Linked DNA regions of Rubrivirga marina. The protein of the gene in region 1 interacts with the protein of each later gene in a pairwise test. Links are inferred from orthologs where the notes say so. Each region holds a gene or a part of one and is shown in the gene's direction. Other genes may lie near its edges.

What was found.
Region 2: the proteins of rlmB (region 1) and tsaE interact in binary tests that used the Escherichia coli proteins (3 or more experiments, as listed by UniProt). The link is inferred for Rubrivirga marina from one-to-one orthologs.

What each region holds. Positions count from the first base shown.
Region 1 is NZ_MQWD01000001.1:2,624,022-2,634,928, forward strand. The notes cover bases 4,384-7,334. They hold rlmB (23S rRNA (guanosine(2251)-2'-O)-methyltransferase RlmB), read left to right. Parts: upstream 4,384-5,444; coding sequence 5,445-6,224; downstream 6,225-7,334. Other genes in these bases: BSZ37_RS10860 (pyridoxal phosphate-dependent decarboxylase family protein), read left to right, coding at 4,384-5,324; BSZ37_RS10870 (hypothetical protein), read right to left, coding at 6,396-6,644; BSZ37_RS10875 (hypothetical protein), read right to left, coding at 6,747-7,142; BSZ37_RS10880 (lysylphosphatidylglycerol synthase transmembrane domain-containing protein), read right to left, coding at 7,139-7,334. Outside these bases: BSZ37_RS10835 (RluA family pseudouridine synthase), read left to right, coding at 1-383; BSZ37_RS10840 (PTS sugar transporter subunit IIA), read left to right, coding at 474-947; hisS (histidine--tRNA ligase), read left to right, coding at 1,032-2,327; BSZ37_RS10850 (prolipoprotein diacylglyceryl transferase), read left to right, coding at 2,388-3,365; BSZ37_RS10855 (TlpA family protein disulfide reductase), read left to right, coding at 3,362-3,931; more of BSZ37_RS10860, read left to right, coding at 3,921-4,383; more of BSZ37_RS10880, read right to left, coding at 7,335-8,173; BSZ37_RS10885 (LolA family protein), read right to left, coding at 8,253-8,885; BSZ37_RS10890 (putative molybdenum carrier protein), read left to right, coding at 8,989-9,456; BSZ37_RS10895 (hypothetical protein), read right to left, coding at 9,447-9,890; BSZ37_RS10900 (hypothetical protein), read right to left, coding at 9,916-10,239; imidazole glycerol phosphate synthase subunit HisF, read right to left, coding at 10,236-10,907. UniProt on the Escherichia coli protein: Specifically methylates the ribose of guanosine 2251 in 23S rRNA.
Region 2 is NZ_MQWD01000001.1:1,185,182-1,195,901, reverse strand. What follows is about bases 59-2,822. They hold tsaE (tRNA (adenosine(37)-N6)-threonylcarbamoyltransferase complex ATPase subunit type 1 TsaE), read left to right. Parts: upstream 59-1,102; coding sequence 1,103-1,543; downstream 1,544-2,822. Other genes in these bases: rho (transcription termination factor Rho), read left to right, coding at 1,710-2,822; BSZ37_RS04955 (Nif3-like dinuclear metal center hexameric protein), read right to left, coding at 314-1,033; BSZ37_RS04960 (hypothetical protein), read left to right, coding at 59-317. In the rest of the region: more of BSZ37_RS04960, read left to right, coding at 1-58; more of rho, read left to right, coding at 2,823-3,167; BSZ37_RS04940 (TIGR01548 family HAD-type hydrolase), read left to right, coding at 3,240-3,953; BSZ37_RS04935 (MFS transporter), read right to left, coding at 3,965-5,290; BSZ37_RS04930 (TonB-dependent receptor), read left to right, coding at 5,895-9,017; BSZ37_RS04925 (T9SS type A sorting domain-containing protein), read left to right, coding at 9,058-10,720. UniProt on the Escherichia coli protein: Required for the formation of a threonylcarbamoyl group on adenosine at position 37 (t(6)A37) in tRNAs that read codons beginning with adenine.

The sequences.
Region 1 (10,907 bases):
TGTCGGTGCGCCCGGAGGGGGAGGGGAAGTGGGCCGCCACGACCTACGAGCCTGTCGAGTCGTTTGCCCACACGGCCCTCGTGCGCTTCAAACTCGAGACCGGACGGACGCACCAGATCCGCGTCCACGCGGCCTCCGTCGGGCACCCCGTCTTCGGCGACACGACCTACGGCGGGGACCGGATCGTCTACGGATCGGCCGAGGGGTCACGGAAGGCGTTCGTCCGGAACCTCTTCTCCCGCCTCGGTCCCCGGCAGGCTCTTCATGCGGCGACGTTGGGGTTCGTCCACCCCGACACGGGAGACGTGCATTCATTCGAGGCGCCCCTCCCCGACGACATGGCTTGGGTGGTCGGTCGTCTTCGGGGGGTCGAGCCCGGCTGATCGGGCAGGGGGGCGTGATCCCGCCCGTCGCCGGGCGGCGGGACCCCGGATGCGGGGTGCTGGTACCTACCGGCGCCCCGCATCATCCGCATGACTGACATCCCTCGGCTCGCCGACCTCCTCGCTCCCGACCGTGTGGCGGTCCGCGTGTCGGTGGCGACGCGGGAAGAGGCCGTGGACATCGCCGTCGGCCTGCTCGCCGACTGTCCCTCCGTCGTCGACCCCGCCCGCCTGGCGGCCGACGTGGAGGGCCGGGAGGCGCTCATGTCGACCGGAGTAGGGGAGGGTCTGGCCCTTCCGCACGCCCGGACGTCGGCCGTGACGTCGACCGTCGCCACGCTCTGCACGCTCGCGGTCCCGGTGGATTGGGACGCGCACGACGGCGCGCCCGTCGACCTCGTCCTCCTCTTCGCGGGGCCCGAGGCGGCGCGGGCGACGCACGTCCGTCTGCTGGCGCATCTGTCGCGCGTGTTGAGCGCGGCCAAGGTCCGCCATCGCATCGCCGAGGCGGAGACCCCGGAGGCGCTGGTGGCCGCCGTCGTGGAGGCCGAGGCGAACGTGTAGGCCCGTCGGGTCGGATTTCGCAGAGTGCGCGTGTCGACGCGCGCGGTCCCGCCGGACCTTCCGGTCCCATCTGCCCGCCTCCGCATGGCTTATCAGACGATCCGCGGCACGTTCGACGTCCTCCCCGACGCTCACAGCTCGGGCGGCTCCGAGATCCCCGGCTCGTCCGCGTGGCGCCACGTCGAGGGCGTGGTCCGCGGCGTGATGGAGCGGTTCGCGTTCGAGGAGGTCCGGACGCCCGTAATCGAGCCGCTCGAGCTCGTCGCGCGCGGCGTCGGCGGGACGACGGACATCGTGCAGAAGGAGATGTTTACGGTCGAGCGGACGAAGGAGACGTACGTCCTCCGCCCCGAAGTCACGGCGCCGGTCATGCGGGCGTACCTCCAGCACCACCTCGACCAGCGCGGCGGGGCCCAGCGGCTGTACTACCTCGGGCCGTGCTTCCGCGCCGAGCGTCCGCAGAAGGGTCGGTTCCGCCAGTTCCACCAGTTCGGGACCGAGCTCCTCGGTTCCGACGACCCGCGCGCGGACGCCGAGGTCATCGCCAACATGCGGGCGGTCTACGACGCGTTCGGGGTCACGAATACGCGGCTCCGCCTCAACACCCTCGGCGACGCCGCCGACCGCCCGGCCTACCGCGACGCCCTCCGCCAGTACTTCGAGCCCCACGCCGACGTCCTCTCGGACACGTCCCGCCAGCGGCTGGAGACGAACCCGCTCCGGATCCTCGACACGAAGGATCCCGATGAGCGCGCGCTTCTCGCTGACGCACCCAAGCTCCCGGACTTCGTAGGCGACGAAGCTCTCGCCCACTACGAGACGGTCAAGACGCTCCTCGACGGCCTCGGCGTCCCGTACGTCGAGGACCCCCTGCTCGTCCGCGGCCTCGACTACTACACGCGGACTGTGTTCGAGCTGGAGTCCGACGCGCTCGGCGCCCAGGGCGCGTTGTGCGCAGGGGGGCGCTACGACGGGCTCGCGCAGGCCGTGGGGAGCAAGCGTCCGGTGCCGGCGGTCGGCTACGCAGCCGGGATCGAGCGGCTGTTCATTGCCCTCGAGGACGAGGGCTACGCGTTCCCCGCGCCGCCGCGGCCCGACGTCTTCCTCGTCTGCCTCGGTGACGCCGCCGAGGCGGCCGGGTTCGGGATCGCCCAGACGCTCCGCCAGGCCGGCCTCGCCGTCGACTTCGCGCTCGGCGGCCGCTCGATGAAGGCCCAGATGAAGGCCGCCGACCGCTCGCAGGCGGGCTACTCTGTCATCCTCGGGGAGGACGAGCTCGCGCAGGGCGTGGCCCAGGTCCGCGACCTCGGCGAGAGCGAGCAGCGGGCCGTCCCCATCGGCCGGCTGGCGGTCGAGCTCGTCCGCGAGACGGCGGCGTAACCCGTTCGCACCCCGGGGCGTCTCGGCGTCCGCTAGCTTCCCGCGACTCTCCTCCGCCCGATGTACCCCCGGATCAGCGACCTCACGCGCGACCTCTTCGGCTTCGAACTGCCGGTCCCGCTCTACTCGTTCGGCCTCATGGTGGCCGTCGCCATCCTCGTCGCGACGGCCATGACCCGGATCGAGGTCGACCGCCGGTACGCGCTCGGGTGGATGTCGGCCGTCCGCGCGAAGGTGAAGGACGCGAAGGGGCGCGAGAAGGTGGCGCTCACGAGCCCGTCGGCGCTCTTGTGGAACATGGCGCTGATGGCCGGCTTCTTCGGCGTCGTCGGCGCCAAGCTGTTCCACATCATCGACTACTGGGACGAGTTCACGGCCGACCCGCTCGGGATGATCTTTTCCGGGTCCGGGCTGACGGTCTACGGCGGCATCCTGCTCGGCTCCGTCGTCATTCTGTGGTACGCCAAGAAGAAGGGCGTCAGCCGCGCCCACCTCGCCGACGCCGCGGCGCCAGGCCTGCTGTTCGCCTACGGCATCGGGCGGATCGGGTGCTACCTCTCCGGCGACGGTGACTGGGGCGTGTGCTCGCAGCTCGAGGACAAGCCCGGCTGGATTCCGTCGTGGCTGTGGAGCGAGACGTTTCCGCGCAACATGCTCGGGCAGATGGACCCCGTCGTGTACAACGCCACGCAGCGGGGGGCCGAGTGCACGCTCGCCAGCCCCGACGGCGTGTATCCGACGATGCTCTACGAGTTCGCGATGGCGGCCGTGCTCGCCGGCGTCCTCTGGATGCTGCGCAAGAACCCGTTCCAGGCCGGCTGGCTGATCTCGCTCTACCTCGTGTTCGCGGGCCTCGAGCGGTTCCTGATTGAGTTCATCCGCGTCAACCCGGAGGCCGCGTTCGGGATGCCACAGTCGCAGCTGATCTCCATCGGCTTCGTTCTGGCCGGGCTCGTCGGCCTCGCCCTCACGACGCGGCGGCGGACCGACGACACGACGCCCGACGCCGAACCGGCCGCGGCGACCGCCACGGCATGAGGCGCGCGGCCCTCGCCGTCGCGCTCGTGGCCTGCGGCGCTTCCGCCCAGCCGCCTCGGGTCACGTCCGTCGACGTGGCTTCGGCCACCTCGGGCGACGACTCGACCGAGGTGGAGCGAGTCGCCATGCCGGCCTTCGCGTTCCCGTCGCTCGCCGACCCGGCGGTGGTCTACACCCCGGACCGCTTCGCGGGTCGGTTCGTGCTCATCGACTTCTGGGCCTCGTGGTGTGTGCCGTGCCACGCTGAGATCCCGCGCATCGCGGCGGTCCACGAGGCGTTCGGCGACCGGCTCGACGTCCTCAGCGTCTCGCTGGACCTGTACCCGGACGACGCCGAGGCCTTCCGCCAGCGCGTCGCGCCGATGCCGTGGCTCCACGGCTTCGTGGGCGAGGAGTTCGACCACCCGTCCGTGGCGGCCTTCGGCGTCGACCGGCTCCCGGCCGCCGTCCTCCTCGGCCCCGACGGAACGATCCGCGCGCGCGGCGGGGCGCTCCGACGCGACCTCCTCTGGCCGACCATCGAACGTGAGCTCGGCCAGGAGCGACCCGACGCCGATGCACCCTGACCCGCTCGACCTGATCCGCCAGGGTTACGCCGCGCTCGACGCGTGGGAGGCCGGCTTCGGTGCGGTCGAGGCCCACCCCAGCCTCGGCGTCGACGCGGACCGTCTCGGCGCGGCCGTCGAGGAGTACCTCGGGAGATTGACGGCGCCGCCGCGCGGGGAGACGCCGGGGATGTACCCGTTCGGTCACCCGCGCTACGCCGGGCAGATGCTGAAGCCGCCGCACCCGGTCGCGCTCGCGGCCTATGCCATCGCGGCCCGCATCAACCCGAACAACCACGCCCTCGACGGCGGCCCGCCGACGAGCGAGATGGAGAAGGAGGTCGTCGCCGGCCTCGCGGCGATGTTCGGGTTCGCGTCCCCGCTCGGGCACCTCACGGGTGGGGGGACGGTCGCGAACCTCGAAGCGCTGTTCATCGCGCGGGAGGAGACGGGCGGAAAGGCCGTCGCCGTGAGCCGCGAGGGCCACTTCACGCACGCCCGAATGGCCGGTGTCCTGGACGTCGACTGCGCCGTCGTGGCCTCCGACGACGCGGGCCGGATGGACCTCGACGCGCTCGAAGATGTGCTCCGAAGAGGGGACGTCGGCACGGTCGTGCTGACGGCGGCCACGACCGGCCTCGGCGCCGTCGACCCGATCGCGGAGGCCATCCCGTTGTGCCGGCGCTACGGCGCCCGCGTCCACGTCGACGCCGCGTACGGCGGGTTCTTTCGGCTGCTGGCAGACGCCGCCGACGCGCCCGTCGGCTTCCCGGCCGAGCACTTCCGCGCGATCGCCGAGGCGGACTCGGTCGTGGTCGACCCGCACAAGCACGGGCTCCAGCCGTACGGCTGCGGCGCCGTCCTCTTCGCCGACCCGGCCGTCGGGCGGCACTACCGCCACGACTCGCCTTACACCTACTTCACCTCGACCGACCTCCACCTCGGGGAGATCAGCCTGGAGTGCTCGCGCCCCGGGGCCGCCGCCGGCGCGCTCTGGCTCACGTTAAAGGCCCTTCCGCTGGCGTCGGACGACGGGCTCGGCCCGATCCTCGCCGCCGGCCTCCGCGCTGCCCGCGCCTTCTACGGAGAAGTCCGGGCCTCGGAGCACCTCGCGCCGATCCTCGCCCCGGAGACCGACATCGTCGTCTACGCACCCGAGGCGGACACCCTCGACCGGCTCGACGCCCGATCCGCCGCCGTCTTTCAGCAGGCGATGGACGATCCCGACGATCCCGTCTTCGTCGGCCTCTACCGCCTCGGCGCCGACCGTCTTCGCCGTCGGTTCCCGGCCCTCGGCGGCGACGCGCCGGCCGCGCGCGTGCTCCGGAGCGTCCTCATGAAGCCCGAGCACGAGGCCTGGGCGACGCGTCTCGTCGCCCGCCTCGACGGGCTCGCGGGCCCCCTCGGCGGCTGACGGCGGGCCGACAATTGCCCGGGAATGCGTCCGCGGCGGGTTGCGGGGAGGCCGCCCAGCCGGGACTTTGCGATCACCCGATCACCCGATCACCCGATCACCCGATCACCCGATCACCCGATGGCCCACTCCGACTCCCGCACCGACGTCCTCGCCGGCCGGCACCCCGTCCGCGACGCGCTCGACCTCGCCGACGGCCGGATCGAGAAGGTGTACCTCCAGAAGGGCGTCCACGGGAGCGCCATCGACGGGATCCGTCGCGCGGCGAAGGCGGCCGGCGTGCCGGTCCAGATGGTGCCCAAGCCGAAAGTCGACGGCCTCGCGCCCCAGGCCGAGCACCAGGGCGTCGTGGCCGTCGTCGCGCCCGTCGCCTACGCCGACCTCGACGACATGCTGGCCGGCATCGCGCCGACGCTCGACGTGGTCCGCGAGACCAAGCCCGTCCTGATCGCGCTCGATGAGGTCGAGGACCCTCGCAACTTCGGGGCGATCCTTCGGAGCGCCGTCGCCGCCGGCACCGCCGGCGCTGTGGTGCCCGAGCGGCGGATGGCCCCGCTTTCGGCCGTCGCCATCAAGGCGAGCGCCGGGACGGCCCTCCAGATCCCCGTCGCCCGCGTGGCGAACCTCGTCGACGCGATCCAGCAGCTCAAGGAGCGCGGCTACTGGGTCGTCGGTCTGGCCGACGACGCGGAGGGCGACAAGGCCACGACCGTCTGGACGTACGACTGGGACCGGCCCGTCGTGATCGTGGTGGGGAACGAGGGGAGCGGGCTCCGTCCCGGCGTCCGTGCGGCGTGCGACGCCCTCGCGTCGATCCCGATGCGCGGGCCGGTCGAGTCGCTCAACGCGAGCGTCGCCGCCGGGATCGCCCTGTTCGCGGCCGTCAAGGACCGGGACTGACCTCCTCCGCCTCGGCGTCGAGGCGGGCGGAGTCAAAAAAACGGCGGGGTGACCCGAGGCCACCCCGCCGATCCCTCTGTGGGCTGCGGTCCGGAGACCGGGCCCGGTTCTCACCCAACCCTGGGGAGATTCGTCGGACGCGCGGTGGAGGAGGCCGCGTGCCCGGGCGCGCTAGGAGCGGCGCCGGAGGCCGTAGACGATCTTGCGGATCGTGTCGAACTGGAGGTACGGGTGCTGCTCACGGAGCTCCTCGATCGCCTCGTAGGCGGGGACATCCTTGTTCCGCATGGTCTTGAACTGCCTGCGGATCTTATAGTCGCGGACGCCCTTCTCGTTGAGCAACTTGTGCTCTTCGAGCACCTGATAGATCTCGTCGGGGACGAGGTCGCCGAGGGGGTTAAAGTCGGACGTGATCTCCATGGAGACGCGGGGGGCTGTCGGTGTGTCTGCAACGACGGTAGCCACGGGCTCCGGGTCAAACCGAGTGCACTGCCCGAACGGTCGGAAGGCGGGACTGAATGGTTAGAGCCCAGGCTCCGACGGGGGCCGCACGCCCGTCTCGACCCGGGCCCATGACTCGACGTCCACCCATCGGCGCCCCCCTCGTGACCGGAGCCGCCCGACCGCCAACAGCCGGTCCTCGACCTCGAGGTCGCCCGCCTCGGGGAAGACGAGGGCGACCGCGTCGCCCCCCGTTTCGAGCCAGACGTCGTCACCGGGGCCGATCTGCGTCACGGTCCCCTCGAGCGACACCTCGACGCGGCGGCCTCGCACCGAGACCGTGTCGAGCGTCGTCGCCGTGACGTCGGGGAGCGCCACGCGCTCCCGAAACGGGCCCGACTCGCGGATCAGGAGGGCGGCCCCGAGCGCGAGGCCGCCGAGGCCGAGGACGCTGGCCAGGACCGCCTTGCCGCTCACGCCTCGACGGCCTCCGCCTTGTCGATGTCAGCCTCGGTGTGGGTGAGCGCGCTCAGCGACGTGCCCTGGACGGCGACCGCCAGCACGCCGAGGACGCAGTAGAACACGACGCCGGCCGCGTGCACGAGGAGCGCGTAGGTCGCGGCCGGCGTCACGGCCACGCCGAACAGGAGCGTCAGCGCCTGGACCGTCGCGTAGTGGAACGAGCCCGTCCCGCCCGGCGCCGGCAGCGCCATCCCGATCCCGCCGACGGCCATCACGGCCCACGCCTCGACCGGCCCGAGCCCGTACGCGGCGTCCATCCCGAGGAGCCGGAAGGGGAGGTCCGACATCAGCCCGTAGCTGAGCCAGAGGAGGACGGTCGAGAGGATGATCAGGCCGGGGCGGCCCGTCCGCGTGACCGACGCGAGCCCGTCGCGGAACTGCGCGAGGAGCGCCCCGATCCGTCCGCTCCGCCGGAGCAGGAGCCCGACGGCGAGGGCGCCGAGGCCCGCCACCAGCACGACCCCGAGGCCGATCGCCCAGAGCGGGACGGCGAGCGCGCCCACGAGCGTCTCGCGGGCCTGCCCGAGGATGCCGCCCACGCGGTCGCCGTAGAGCAGGAGCACGGACAACAGCGCGATCGCCAGCATGATCACGTCGAGGATCCGCTCGGCGACGACGGTCCCGAGCACGGACGTGAACGGGACGTCCGCCTGGCGCGACACGTTCGCCGTCCGCGCGACCTCGCCGAGGCGGGGCGCCGCGTAGTTGACGAGGTACCCGATGGCCACCGACGCCGACGTGAGCGTGAGCGGCACGCGCTCCGTGCGCCCGGGCAGGGCGTCGATCAGCATCCCCCAGCGCCACGCACGGAGGGCGACCGACGCGAGCCCGACGCCGACGAATGGCACCATCCAGCCCCACTCGCCGTCGGCGAGGGCGTCGGCGACGGCGCCGAGGTCGGCGTTGCGGAGGGCCAGCCACAGGAGGAGGGCGCCCAGGCCGAGGCTCAGGAGGAGCGAGAGGAGGCGTTTGGTCTGGTCCTTCATTCAAGCACGTGGGCGCGGGGCCGCGCACCGGCGGCCCCGCGCCCAACGTCGCTGTGGCGGGAGGGTTCGTCCGTGAGGATCAGCGGAGGTCGACGACCTCGGTGCCCGACGGCGCGTCGAACCGGAACGTCGAGGCGGGCAGCGACACGTTCCGCTGGACGTCGCGGAGGTCGAAGGCGAGCGTCCCGCCGTTCGTGTCGTGGACGCGCACGCGGGTCGGGACGGCGTCGGAGGAGCGGACGTAGAGCGTCGCGTCGCGGACCGACATGCCCGACTGACGGGGCCGGAGCGTCAGCACGTCGTGCTGGACGCCGCCGATCGTGGCCTTCGTGGCGCCGGTCACTCGGAATACCTCGAGGTAGTCCGTGAACAGCTGGCCGACCGAGAAGCCGACGCGCGTGAGCTCGTAGTCCTGGACCACGACCTGCTCGTCGTCGCGGGAGTACGACCACAGCGTGCCGCCGTCGGTGACGAGGACCTGATGTCCGAGGTCGAGCCGGAACGCGTCGCGGCGGACGGAGAGGGTGCCGCGGAGCTGCTGCCCGCCGGCGGTCTGGACGAACGAGGCGCGGAGGGAGGAGAGCGCGCCGTAGCGCTCCTGGAGCCGCTGGGCCACCGCCTCGGGCGTCTGGGCCTGGACCTGTCCAGCGAGGAGGACGGCCGCGAGCAGGGTCAGCAGGCCGAGGGGGCGGAAGGGTACCGAGTGGGTCATGGTGGTGGGGGGAGTGTCCGATAAACGGGGGACTGACGTGGATCGTTCAAGGGGCGTGCCGCGTCCCGGGCTGTGACGGCAACGCCACACATTCGCGACATCCATGGCCCTCACGATCGTCTCCGGTGGACAGAGCGGGGTCGATCGCGCCGCGCTCGACGCGGCGATGGCGCTCGGACTGGACGTCGTCGGCTGGTGCCCCGCACACCGCTGGGCCGAAGACGGGCCGATCCCGGGCCGCTACCCGCTCCGCGAGACGCCCTCCGCCGATCCCGCCGAGCGGACGCGTTGGAACGTCCGCGACAGCGACGCGACGCTCGTGGTCGCCCCGGCCGCGCCGTCGGGCGGCACGGCGCTCACCCTCGAGGTCGCCCATGACCTCGGCCGGCCGCGTCTTGTGGTCCCGCCCGACCCCGACCGCCTCGGTGAGGCCGCGGACTGGGCCGCCCACGTGGTGCCCGAGGCGGGCCGGCTCAACGTAGCGGGGCCGCGCGAGAGCGAGGCGCCGGGCGTGTACGTTGCCGCCCGCGCGTGGCTGACCGACCTCTTCACGCGGCTCCGTCAGCGCTGACGAGGCGCCCGGATGGTCAACGACCGCGAGTCGCGGTCGAACCGGAATTCGACGTCGGCCTCTCCCAATCGACCCGTCGACCGGACCTGGTCCGCCGTGTAGAACCCGTCCGCGCCTGGAGGTCCGAGCTCGGCCCGCATGCCGTCGGCCATGCGGTCGAAGTCGTCGTACGCCATCGGGGCGGCGACGGCGTCGAGCGCTGCGAGCACGCCGCCCCGCACGTGGACGTAGATCGCCGACACGTCGCGGTCGCCCCCTCGCCAGAGCAGCGTGCCGGCCTTGCCGACGACGTGCCCCGAGTCCGGCGCCGCGAGCCCGACCTTCGCCTCGCTCCACGGACGCCCGAGGAGCGGGAGTACCGTGTCGGGGTCGAACTCGGACGCCTGAGCGAGCGCCGGGGTCGTAAGGACAGCGAAGAGGAGGAGCCAGCGCATCGATTCCGGGGGCGAGGCTCCGAAGCTACTCGCCGTCGACGAACCGCTCACCGCGGCGACGGAGGCCCCGGCCGAGGCGCTCTTCGTAGAGGTCCTCGCCATTGCGGAGGCGCCGGTACGCCGTCCACAGCACGAGCCCGACGAGCAGGGCGCCGCCCAGCGTCACGGCGAGCACCGGGAGCCAGTACGAGTGGTCGAACGCGCCCTGCACCCAGTCCGGCTGCTTCAGGCGGACGTCGGGGTTCGCCCAGGCAGCCCACCCGAGGTAGGCGCCCGCAGCGACGAGGAAGCCGACGACCGCACCGATGGCGAGTCGTAGGAGCCGGACGCCGAGGCTCGTCTCGTTCATGACGCGGCGGGGCGGACGGGGACGCCGGCCTCGGCGAGGTGCGCCTTGGCCTCGGCGACCGTGACCTCGCGGAAGTGGAACATCGAGGCGGCGAGGACGGCGTCGGCGCGGCCCTCCGTGAGCCCCTCGGCGAGGTGGTCGAGCGTGCCGGCCCCACCCGACGCGATGACCGGCACGTCCACGACGGCGTCGAGCGCGCGGAGGAGGTCGAGGTCGTAGCCGATCTTCGTCCCGTCGCGGTCCATGCTCGTCACCAGCAGCTCGCCGGCGCCGAGGCGGGCGCCCTCGGCGGCCCACGCCACGGCGTCCCGGCCCGTTGGCTTCCGGCCGCCGTGCGTAAACACCTCCCAGCCGCTCGCCGTCGTGCCGGTCCGCTTCGCGTCGATGGCGAGCACGACGCACTGGGCGCCGAACGCGTCGGCCGCGCGCGTCAGGAGGTCGGGGTCGGCGAGCGCGGCCGAGTTGATGGCCACCTTGTCCGCCCCCGCCTCGAGCAGGTTGCGGACGTCCTCGACGGTGCGGACCCCGCCGCCGACCGTCAGCGGGATGAACACCTCGTCGGCCGCACGGCGGATCGTGTCGTAGAGCGTCGCCCGCCCCTCGTGCGTTGCCGTGATGTCGAGGAACACGACCTCGTCGGCGCCAGAGGCGTCGTAGAACCGGGCCTG
Region 2 (10,720 bases), 1.4 Mb from region 1 along the record:
CGCGGCCCGCGCCCGACGCCCTCGCCCGGGTGCTGGCCGCGGCCGAGGGGGGCGCCGACGCCATCCGCGACCGGCCGGCGGCGGAGTCCAGGGCGCTGTGCGTCGTCGGCACCGATGTGCCGGCCGAGGACGCGCTGGCCGCCGTCACGGCCCGGGCCTACGCCTGGGTCGGCGGCCTCGCGACGGACGCGACGACCGACGAACTGGCGAATGCGGTCTCAGACGCGGGTGGCCTCGTGGCCGACGCCGTCGCCCCCGAGGGGGGCGCGCTCGACCGGGAGAAAGCGCCGAGGGCCCGCCCTGCGATCGCGAGCTAAGCCACGCGCCCCGACGACCCGGCCTCAACGACCTCGACGTCCGGCCAGCGCGCCTCGATCAGCCGGCCGAGGTGGCGGAGCCCCCACGCCTCGGCCCGTTCTTGGCCGACGGCGAGCGCGCGGACCCCACACCGGTGGACGGCCTCGCGCGCCGGTCCGCGGATCTGGCCCGTCACGTACAGCCCGGCGCCACGCTCGGCCGCCGCCTCCACCAACTCCGCCGTCATCGCGCCGACCAGCGCGATGGCATCGGTGGACCCCGGCCCATCGCCCAGAGCCTCGTCGGTCCCGCCAAACTCGGCCGCGACGCGGTCCACGAGAGGGTCGAGGCGGCCCGCCTCGGTGAGCCTCCCGACGAACCCGATGGCGTTGCCGTCGCGGCGGAGCGGCTCGTCATCCGCAACGAGACCGAGGGCCGTCGCCAGGTCGGGGTTGAGGCCGGTCGAGAACCGGTCGTCGAGCGCGCGGTGGGCGGCGAGCACGCCGACGCCGTCGGGCCAGCGCGCCGGCCAGAGCCCGAACGGCCGGTGGAGCAGGACGGCGTCGAAGGCCGCGGCCCAGTCGTACGGCGGGCGGCCCGGCTCGAGGCGGAGGCCGAGGCGGCGGACCTCGCGGTCGGAGGCGAGCCAGACGCCGGCCGGGTCGCCCTCGGCGTGGTAGCGGGCGCGGTCGAGCGGCCCGGCGAGGTGGTCGGCGAGGTCGTGAACGGTCGGCACCGCGACGGGACGCGCCGGCGCGGGCGGGGATCCGGGAGAACGACGCGCCGGAGCCGGCGTTGGCGTCGCATGGACGCGCCCGACTTTTCCGACCTCCTCCCCGCCGAGACCGACTCGGCCGAGGCTACCCGCGCGCTCGGCCGCCGGCTGGCGGAGCGCCTCGAGCCCGGCGACGTCGTCGCGCTCTCCGGCGACCTCGGCGCCGGCAAGACGCACCTCGCGCATGGCGTCGCCGACGGGCTCGGCCTCGACGGCGACGCCGTGACCTCGCCGACGTTCGCGCTCGTCCAGGAGCACGGCGACGGCGCGCTCCTCCACCTCGACCTCTACCGGGTCGAGAGCGAGGCCGAGGCGGGCCGGCTCGGCCTCGGCGAGTTGCTCGACGGCGACGCCGTCGCCCTCGTCGAATGGCCTGAGCGGGCGGGCGGCTGGCTCCCGGCGCGGACCGTCTGGCTCCGCCTCGCTCACCTCGGCGGCGACCGGCGGCGGATCGAGGCCGTCGAGCGCTGATCGGGCGAACCCGTCCGCAGTGGGCGGGTTAGAGCCCGTGCCGACATTTTCGCTTCCATCGGCGCCCAGGTCTCGTTTTCTTAATGGATCGGCCCTCCTGCCCCTCTCCGCCGATCCCCTCTCGCCTCTCCTCTCGGCCCGCTTTGCGGGCCGCGCCCCGTCCCCCATGAACATCGCAGCCCTCGAGCAGAAGAAGGTCTCGGAGCTCTACGAGATCGCGCGGCGACTCGGGATCGAGGGCTACGCCGACCTCCGCCGCCGCGACCTGATCTACGAGATCCTCGGCGCCCAGGCCGACGTCGAGTCCGACGACGGCGACGACGACGACGAGGAGCGTACTACCGTCAGCGACCGGCCGGCGATGCGGTCCCGGACCGCCGCGCGACGGTCCGAGGCCGAGACGCCGCGCCGCGAGGCCCGCCGCCGCCGCGCACCGCGCGTCCGCCAGCCCATCGCGGCGAGCTGGCCGGACTACATGCACGGGTTCGACCCATACGCGATGACGCTGGAGGGCCTCATCCGCAAAACGGGCATTCTCGAGATCCTCCCCGACGGGTACGGCTTCCTCCGGTCGGCCGAGTACAGCTACCTCCCCTCGCCCGACGACATCTACGTCAGCCCGAGCCAGATCAAGCGGTTCTCGCTCCGCGTCGGCGACACGGTCGACGGACAGGTCCGGCCGCCGAAGGAGGGCGAGCGGTTCTTCGCCCTCATCCGCGTCCACTCGATCAACGGGCGCTCGCCGGAGGCCTTCGACGAGCGGCTCAGCTTCGACTTCCTTACGCCGGCCTACCCCGACGAGCAGCTCACGCTCGAGACCGAGCCCGACGAGCTCTCGACGCGCATCATCGACCTGTTCGCGCCGATCGGGAAGGGCCAGCGCGGGCTCATCGTGGCCCCGCCGAAGTCGGGCAAGACGGTGCTCCTGCAGAAGATCGCGCGGGGGATCGTCCGGAACGAGCCGGACGCGACGGTCATCGTGCTCCTCATCGACGAGCGGCCCGAGGAGGTCACGGACTTCGAGCGGACCGTGCCGGCGGCCGAGATCGTGGCCTCGACGTTCGACGAGTCGCCCGAGCGCCAGATCCACATCGCCGACCTCGTGCTCGAGAAGGCCAAGCGGCTCGTCGAGGCGGGGCAGGACGTCGTGGTCCTCCTCGACTCGATCACGCGCCTCGCGCGGGCCCACAACGCGGCCGTCGAGACCAGCAACCGGACGATGTCAGGCGGCCTCGACGCCAGCGCGCTGCGGGGCCCGAAGCGGCTCTTCGGCGCGGCCCGGGCCGTCGAGGAAGGCGGCTCGCTGACGGTCATCGCGACGGCCCTCGTCGACACGGGCTCGCGCATGGACGACGTCATCTTCGAGGAGTTCAAGGGGACCGGCAACATGGAGCTCGTCCTCTCGCGCGACCTCGCCGACCGCCGGACGTTCCCGGCCATCGACCTCGTCGCTTCGGGCACGCGCCGCGAGGAGATCCTCCTCCCCCAGGACCGCCTCGCCCGCATCTGGGTCCTCCGGCAGCTCCTCGCCGACCAGGGCCCGACCGACGCCATGACGTTCCTCCTCGACAAGATGCGCGGGACGGACGGCAACGAGGCGTTCCTCGAGACGATGAACAGCTAGGAGGGATCGGGGGCTACGGGATCGAGGCATGAGCTCCCCGCGTCCCCCATCTCGCACCCCGCCCTCTTCCCCTTGAAAGCAGTTCTCCTCGACATGGACGGCGTCCTCGTGGACGTCCGCGGCTCGTACCGGCGGGCCATCACCGAGACCGTGGCCCACTTCGCTGGCGAGGGCCCCACGCCCGAGCAGATCCAGGCCAAGAAGGACGCCGGCGGGTTCAACAACGACTGGGTGCTGAGCGAGGCGTTCGTCCGTGAGGCCGGCGTCGCCGAGGCCGACGCGCCGTTCGAGGCGATCAAGGACCGGTTCAACCAGATCTACCAGGGCACGAAGTACGACGGGCTCATCGCGACCGAGCCGCCGGCCATCCAGACGTCGACGTTGGAGGACCTCGTCCAGCGCTACAAGCTGGCGCTCGTGACCGGCCGCCCCGAGGCCGACGCCCTCTGGACGCTCCGACGGTTCGAGTGGCACGGCCACATCCCGGTCGTGGTGGGGATGGACCGGCAGGCCGGCCGCGAAAAGCCGGACCCCTACGGCCTCGAGCTCGCCCTCGCCGACCTCGGCGTCGAGGCGGAGGAGGCCGTCTACGCCGGCGACACCGTCGACGACATGCGCGCGGCGGTCGCGGCCGGCTGCGTGGCGGTCGGCGTGGTGCCCCCCGGCCTCGACGTGCTCGAGCACGGGCGGACGCTGATGGGCGCCGGCGCCCGCGTCGTCCTCTCGACGCCCGACACCCTCCCGGCGCTCCTGGCGACGTTCGACTCCGGCGACACGAGCGAGTAGCGCAGGCCCGGCTACGGCGCCCCCGTCTCGCCCGCGACCACGCCCGCCTCGGCGGGTTCCGCGACGGGCTCCGGCTCGGGGTCCACGGCCTGCTCGGTCGGCTCCGGGAGCCACCTCCACACGAGCGCGGCCATCGCCAGGACCACGACGGCCGAGAGCGTCGTGGTCGCCGCGTAGCCGACCTCCGCGTACAGGACGCCCGCGACCGCGGCCCCGACGCCCGTCCCGATCTGCCCCACCGCGATCGTGAGCGAGAGGAACGCCCCGCGCTGGCGGCTCGGCACGAGCGCCGTCAGGAGCGCCTGGAGCGGGGCCATCCGCAGCGCGAAGAGGCCCATGATGGCGACGTAGATCGGGTACGCCGCCCACCGCTCGGTCACGACGTAGGGCACCGCGGCCGTGACGACGGCCAGCCCGAGGCAGGACGTGAGGATCAGGGGCTTCCGCCCGACGGCGTCGGAGAGCGTCCCGGCCTGCGGCCCGACGACGACGCTCACGAGGCCGCCCACGAGGAACAGCGTCGCGATAAAGTCGAGCGGGAGGCCGAACACCGTGAGCGGCTCGCCGAACGGCGCGACCTCCATCGCGAACCGGGCCGTCAGCCACTGCGGGAGGTAGACGATGAGGAGGCTCAGCCCGAAGTACATCAGGAAGTACGTCGCCGCGGCGGCGGCCGTCCCGCCCGTCCCGCGGAGGAGCTCGGCGTACTGGCGGAGCGCGCCGCGGACCGTCGGCCGCTCCTCCGAGAGCTGGACGTCGGGCTGGGGCACGACGGTCAGGATGAGGACGAACGCGACGGCCATGACCCCAGCGAAGGCCACGAACGGCATCCGGAATCCGAACGCGACCGCCAGCGCACGCCCCAGCGGGATCCCGATGACGAGCCCGAACGGGACGCCGCTCATGACCCAACCCGTGGCCCACCCCCGCTTCTCGTACGGAAACGCGTCGCCGACGTAGCTCACGGCCGCGCCCGAGAGCATCCCGCCGCCGGCGCCGGCCAGCACGCGCATGACGAGGAGGGCCTCGAATGTGTCGGCCCACCCGTGGAGCGCGAGGGCGACCACGAGCGCGCCGGACCCCATCAGGAGGACGCGTCGCCGCCCGACTCGGTCGGAGATCGGCCCCATCACGAGGGCGGCCAGGGCCAGGACCCACGAGTACACCGACACGAGCAGCCCCAACGGCCCTGTCCCCACGCCCAGCGCCTCGCCGATGAGCGGAAGGATGGGCGTGATGATGATGGTCTGGCTGGCCGCCGTAAAGACGAGGAGCCAGAGGGCGAACAGCGTCGCCGTCGTGCGGAGCGAGGAGTGGGTCAGAGGCGTCCGTTGCAACAGGGATCTACTGGACGGCGGCGCCCGCCGAAAGGTTCGGCCTAGCGGGACGTCGGACCGCCGACGCTCTGGGACGAGGCGCCTCGCCTTCCGCTGCCTCGGCGCGTTCGCGGACGGACCGAGGCGGGCTGGTCTCTCGTCACCGCGCCACTCCCTGCCATCGAGCGAAGCGACCTGGGAGGGACGGCGGCGCCGAGGATCGCGTGTCGGAAGGTGGGGCCGCCGGGTGCGCGTCGAGCGGATGGAGTCGACGAGACCTCCGTCTGCCACGGCCGGGCTCCGCTCAGGACGCGAGAGACACGGCGCGCGACGGCCCTCCCCGCCTCGGCGCCGAGGTGGGAGGGTCCGCTCCGGCTCGCCGACCACGCGCGACCTCCGTTCGGGAGTGGGCGGGGTGGAGCGGCGGTCCGAACCGGCGTGCGAACCCGAGAGTTCGGCGGCGCTTCATGGAACTCGGGGGGGCGTAATGCTGCGATAACGGGCGGGTAAACGCGACGTAACGAGCGCCCGCTAGTGTGGGGGTCGACGGGCTCAGGGGCTCCCCACCGCCCCCGCCATTCTCTGCTTTCGCTCGGCCGCGCCGAGACTCCCACACCCCCTCCCCATGTCGTTCTGGACCTCCCGCGCGTCGCGGGCCTCGGAGCACGCCCGACGGGCCGCTGCTCTCGTCGCGTTCCTCCTCCCCAGCCTCGCGCTCGCGCAGACCGGGACCCTCTCCGGTACCGTCGTCGACGGCGACTTCGGCGGCGGCCTGCCCGGCGCCAGCGTCCTCGTCGTCGAGCAGGGCACCGGCGCCGCCACCGAGGTCGACGGGAACTACCGGATCGACCGGCTCCCGGTCGGGACGTACACCGTCCGGTACTCGTTCGTCGGCTACGCCACGCAGGTCGTCAACAACGTCCAGATCGAGGCCGGGGCGCCGACCCAGATCAACGTCACGCTGACGACCGACGCCCTGCTCGAGGAGGTCGTCGTCGAGGCCGAGGAGATCATCGCGACGAACAGCGAGGTCGGGCTCCTCCGCGTCCGGGCGCGGGCCGCGCAGGTGAGCGACGCCATCTCGGCCGAGACGATCTCGCAGAGCGGGGCCTCCGACGCCGGCGACGCCATGGAGCGCGTGACGGGCGCGAGCGTCCAGGGCGGGCAGTACGTGTTCGTCCGCGGCCTCGGCGACCGCTACGCCAACACGCAGCTCAACGGGGCCGTCCTCCCGACCGCCGACCCCGACCGCCGCGCGGTCCAGTTCGACCTGTTCCCGGCCGGCTTCCTGGAGAACATCGTCACGCTGAAGACCTTCACGCCGGACAAGCCGGGCAGCTTCTCCGGCGGCCTCGTCGACATCACGACGCGGTCGTTCCCGGACGCGTTCACGTCGTCGTTCTCGGTCTCGACCGGGTTCTCGACCGAGGCCGTCCCGGGCGACGCGATCGTCATCGACCCGGTCCAGGGGAGCAGCCTGTTCCGGTTCGGCGCCGGCGACCTCGCCGTGCCGGGCCTCCTCGCGGACACGCCGCGGGACCAGTTCATCCGCCCGACGACGCGGCTCGACGGCCCGGGCGGCCCGGGCACCGGCCCGCTCGTCCGGCAGGACGCCGCGGCCTCGCAGCGCCTCGACGACCTCTCGAACGCCCTCACGCCGATGGTGGCCCCGACGCAGGGGACGGTCCCTTTCACGGGCAGCGTCTCGCTCTCGATCGGCGACCGCGTGCCCGTCGGGCGGAACGCCGTCGGCTACATCGTCGGGCTCACGGCCGACCAGGGCGTCAGCGCCTACGACGGCGGGACGCTCGCGCGCCTCGACCTCACGGGCCGCGACGCCACGACCGGCCAGGTCGCCGTCGACACGACGCAGTTCCGGACGGACCAGCGGGCCACGCAGTCGGCCCAGGTCGGCGGCATCGCCAACCTCGCCGTCCAGCTCGGCAGCTACAACGAGGTCGCGCTCAACACGCTCTTCAGCCACATCACGGAGAGCCAGGCGCGGACGCTCGCCGGCGTCGACAACGTCCTGTCCGCCGGCACGCCGGTCACCGACATCGTCACGGGCTACACCGAGCGGACGCTCGGCTCGGCCCAGCTCCGCGGCGAGCACGCGCTCCCGGCCCTCGGCAACCTCGAGGTCGACTGGCGGGCCAACCTCTCGCGGACGCAGCTCGACCAGCCCGACCTCCGTCAAGCGGCCATCCGCTCGAACGTGAGCGTCGACGAGGACGGGAACGAGACGACGTCGTACGCGCTCGTCGGCACGCCGCCGGGCCCGCAGCGCTACTTCCGCGACCTCGAGGAGACGCTTGGCAGCGGCGCGCTCGACCTCTCGCTCCCGTTCCGGGCCTTCGGCAACGGCGCGCAGCTCAAGGTCGGCGGGCTCGTCGAGCGGACCGACCGGGCCTACGGCGAGCGGTTCTTCTTCTACGAGCTCGACCGCGGCGTGGCGCTCGGGGGCACCGACGGAGACGCGCTCGCGACCTACCTCGGCCCCGACAACGTCGGCGTGATCGGCACGCGAACGAACTCGGCCGGCGAGGTCACGCAGTACGAGTTCGGCCACTACCTCATCGACGCGACGCGCGACCAGAACCAGTACGACGGGACGTTCGACGTGGCCGCCGGCTACGGGATGGTCGAGGTCGGGCTCGGCCGGCTCCGCCTCATCGCGGGCGCCCGCTACGAGGGCTCCCGGCTCCTCGTGGCCTCCCAGGCCCTCGCCACCGCCGACACTCCGGCCGACTCGGTCGTGACCGTCGACGGGACGGCCTTCCTCGGGACCGACCGGAGCTACAACGACGTGCTCCCGTCGCTCAACCTCGTCTACGGGCTCAGCGACGCGATGAACCTCCGGGCCGCCGCGACGCGGACGCTCGCCCGCCCGACGTTCCGCGAGATCGCTCCGGTCACGACCTACGACTTCACGTCCGACGGCGCGCTCCAGGGCAACCCGGCCCTCGAGCGGACGCTCATCACGAACCTCGACCTCCGCTGGGAGTGGTTCAACCAGCCCGGCGGCATCCTCGCCGCGAGCGCCTACTACAAGCGGCTCGACAACCCCATCGAGCGGATCATCACGGACCCCGAGAACGGCGCGACGTCGTACGCCAACGTCGACGCGGCCGACGTCTTCGGGGCCGAGTTCGAGGCCCGCCAGCGGCTCGGGACGTTCGGCCTCGGCGGCGTGCTCGGCGAGCGGCTCTCGCTGGGCGCCAACCTCTCGCTGACCCAGTCGAGCATATCGATCACGGGCCGCGAGTTGGCCGCCCGCCGCGAGCTCGACCCCTCGGCGCCCGACACGCGCGACCTCCAGGGCCAGAGCCCCTACCTCCTCAACGCGAACCTGAGCTACGACGACCCGCTCCGCGGGACCTCGGCCGGCGTGTTCTTCAACGTGGCCGGGCCGCGGCTGTCGCGCGTCGGCAACCCGCTCCCGGACGTCTACGAGCGGCCGGCGCCCCAGCTCGACCTCACCGCCTCGCAGCAGGTCTTCGGAGCGTTCACGCTCAAGGGCTCGATCAAGAACGTCCTCGGCTCGGACTATCTCGAGGCCTACGACGTGAGCGGGTTCGACCTCGGCGGGCCCTCCGAGGTCGCCCCGTTCCTCCGCTACGCCCGCGGGACCCAGTTCTCGCTCGGCATCTCGGTCAACCCCTCGTTCGGGGTCGGCGCGCCGGCGTCCATCCCGGCGCCCGGTTCGTCCGCCTCCCCCATCGGCACCGGCACGGCGTCGGGCGACTAGCCCGACGTCCGCCTCCTCTCTCACCCCCCACCCCTCCCCCATGTATCGCTTCGCTACGGCCCTGCTCGCCCTGCTCCTCGCGGGGCCCGCGTTCGCTCAGGCCCCGACCGTCACGGTCTCGTCCGACATCTCGACCGACACGCAGTGGTCGGCCAGTGAGGTCTACCTCCTCGACGGCCTCATCTACGTCCGCCCCGGCGCGACGCTGACCATCGAGGCCGGCACCATCATCAAGGGCCGGGCGATCCCGAGCGCCGCCACCGGAGACCTCGCCTCCGGCCTCGTCGTCATGGTCGACGGCAACATCGAGGCGAACGGGCGCGCCGACGCCCCGATCATCTTCACGGCCGAGGCCGACAACGTCGACGACCCGTCCGACCTCGGGCCCGACGACCGCGCCGAGTGGGGCGGGCTCATCGTCCTGGGCCGGGCCACGACCAACTCGACCCCGGCCATCAACAACGTCGAGGGCGTCCCGGCCAGCGACGACACGCGCTTCGGCTGCGACGGCACGACGTTCCAGTGTGACGACGCGGACGACTCGGGCACGCTCCGCTACGTCTCGGTCCGCCACGCCGGCTTCGGGTTCGAGACCGACTCCGAGATCAACGGGATGACGTTCGGCGCCGTCGGCTCGGGCACGACCATCGAGTACGTCGAGGTCTTCGCCAACTCGGACGACGCCTTCGAGTTCTTCGGCGGGACGGCTCAGGCCCGGTACCTCGTCGGCGCCTTCAACGGCGACGACACGTTCGACACCGACCGCGGCTTCCGGGGCAAGTTCCAGTTCGGCCTCTCGATCAACAACCCGGGCAACGACGCCGGGCGCTGCTTCGAGAACGACGGCGGCGTCTCGAGCCTCGGCGGCGAGGACGCCACCCCGTACTCGGTCCCGGTCTACTCGAACATCACGTGCATCGGGGCCGGCGAGGACGCCGACGACACCCAGCTCGGCGAGGAGCTCAACTCGGCGGCCCTGCAGCTCCGCGACAACACCGGCGGCCGGATCTACAACTCGATCTTCGTCGACTTCCCCGGCTCGGCGCTCGACCTCGAGGCGCTCTCGTCGGGAGAGGACACCGAGAACCGGTTCGGCACGAACACCGAGGGGACCGACGACCTCATCATCGCCAACAACATCTTCTTCGGGTTCGGCGCCGGGAGCACGTTCGCCGACCTCGTCAACGACGACTCGGACAACTCGCCGGCCCGCCAGCAGGCCATCGAGGCCGCCCTCGCCGGCTCGAACACGATCGCCGACCCGTCGCTCGCCAACGTCGACCGGGAGATGGGCTTCGACCCGCGCCCGCTCGGGAGCAGCGTGGCCGCTGCCGGCGCCCTCTTCGAGGGCAACGCCCTCGACGGCGACGACTTCTTCGAGGTCGTCGACTACCGCGGCGCCTTCGCGCCGACGAGCGGGACCGGCGACGCCTCGACGCCGACGTGGCTCGGCGGCTGGACGGCGCTCTACCAGAACGGCATCCTCTCGGGCCCGGCCGTCGCCAACGAGGACGCGCCCGAGGCGGGCCTCGCCCTCGCCGTCGGGCCGAACCCGACGCGCGGCGACGCGACGGTCCGGTTCTCGCTCGACCGCGCCCAGCGCGTCGAGATCGCGCTCTACGACGTGCTCGGCCGCCGGGTCGCCACGGTCGCCGAGGGCGCGTTCGCGGCCGGCGCGGCCGCGGCCACGGTCCCGACCGCGA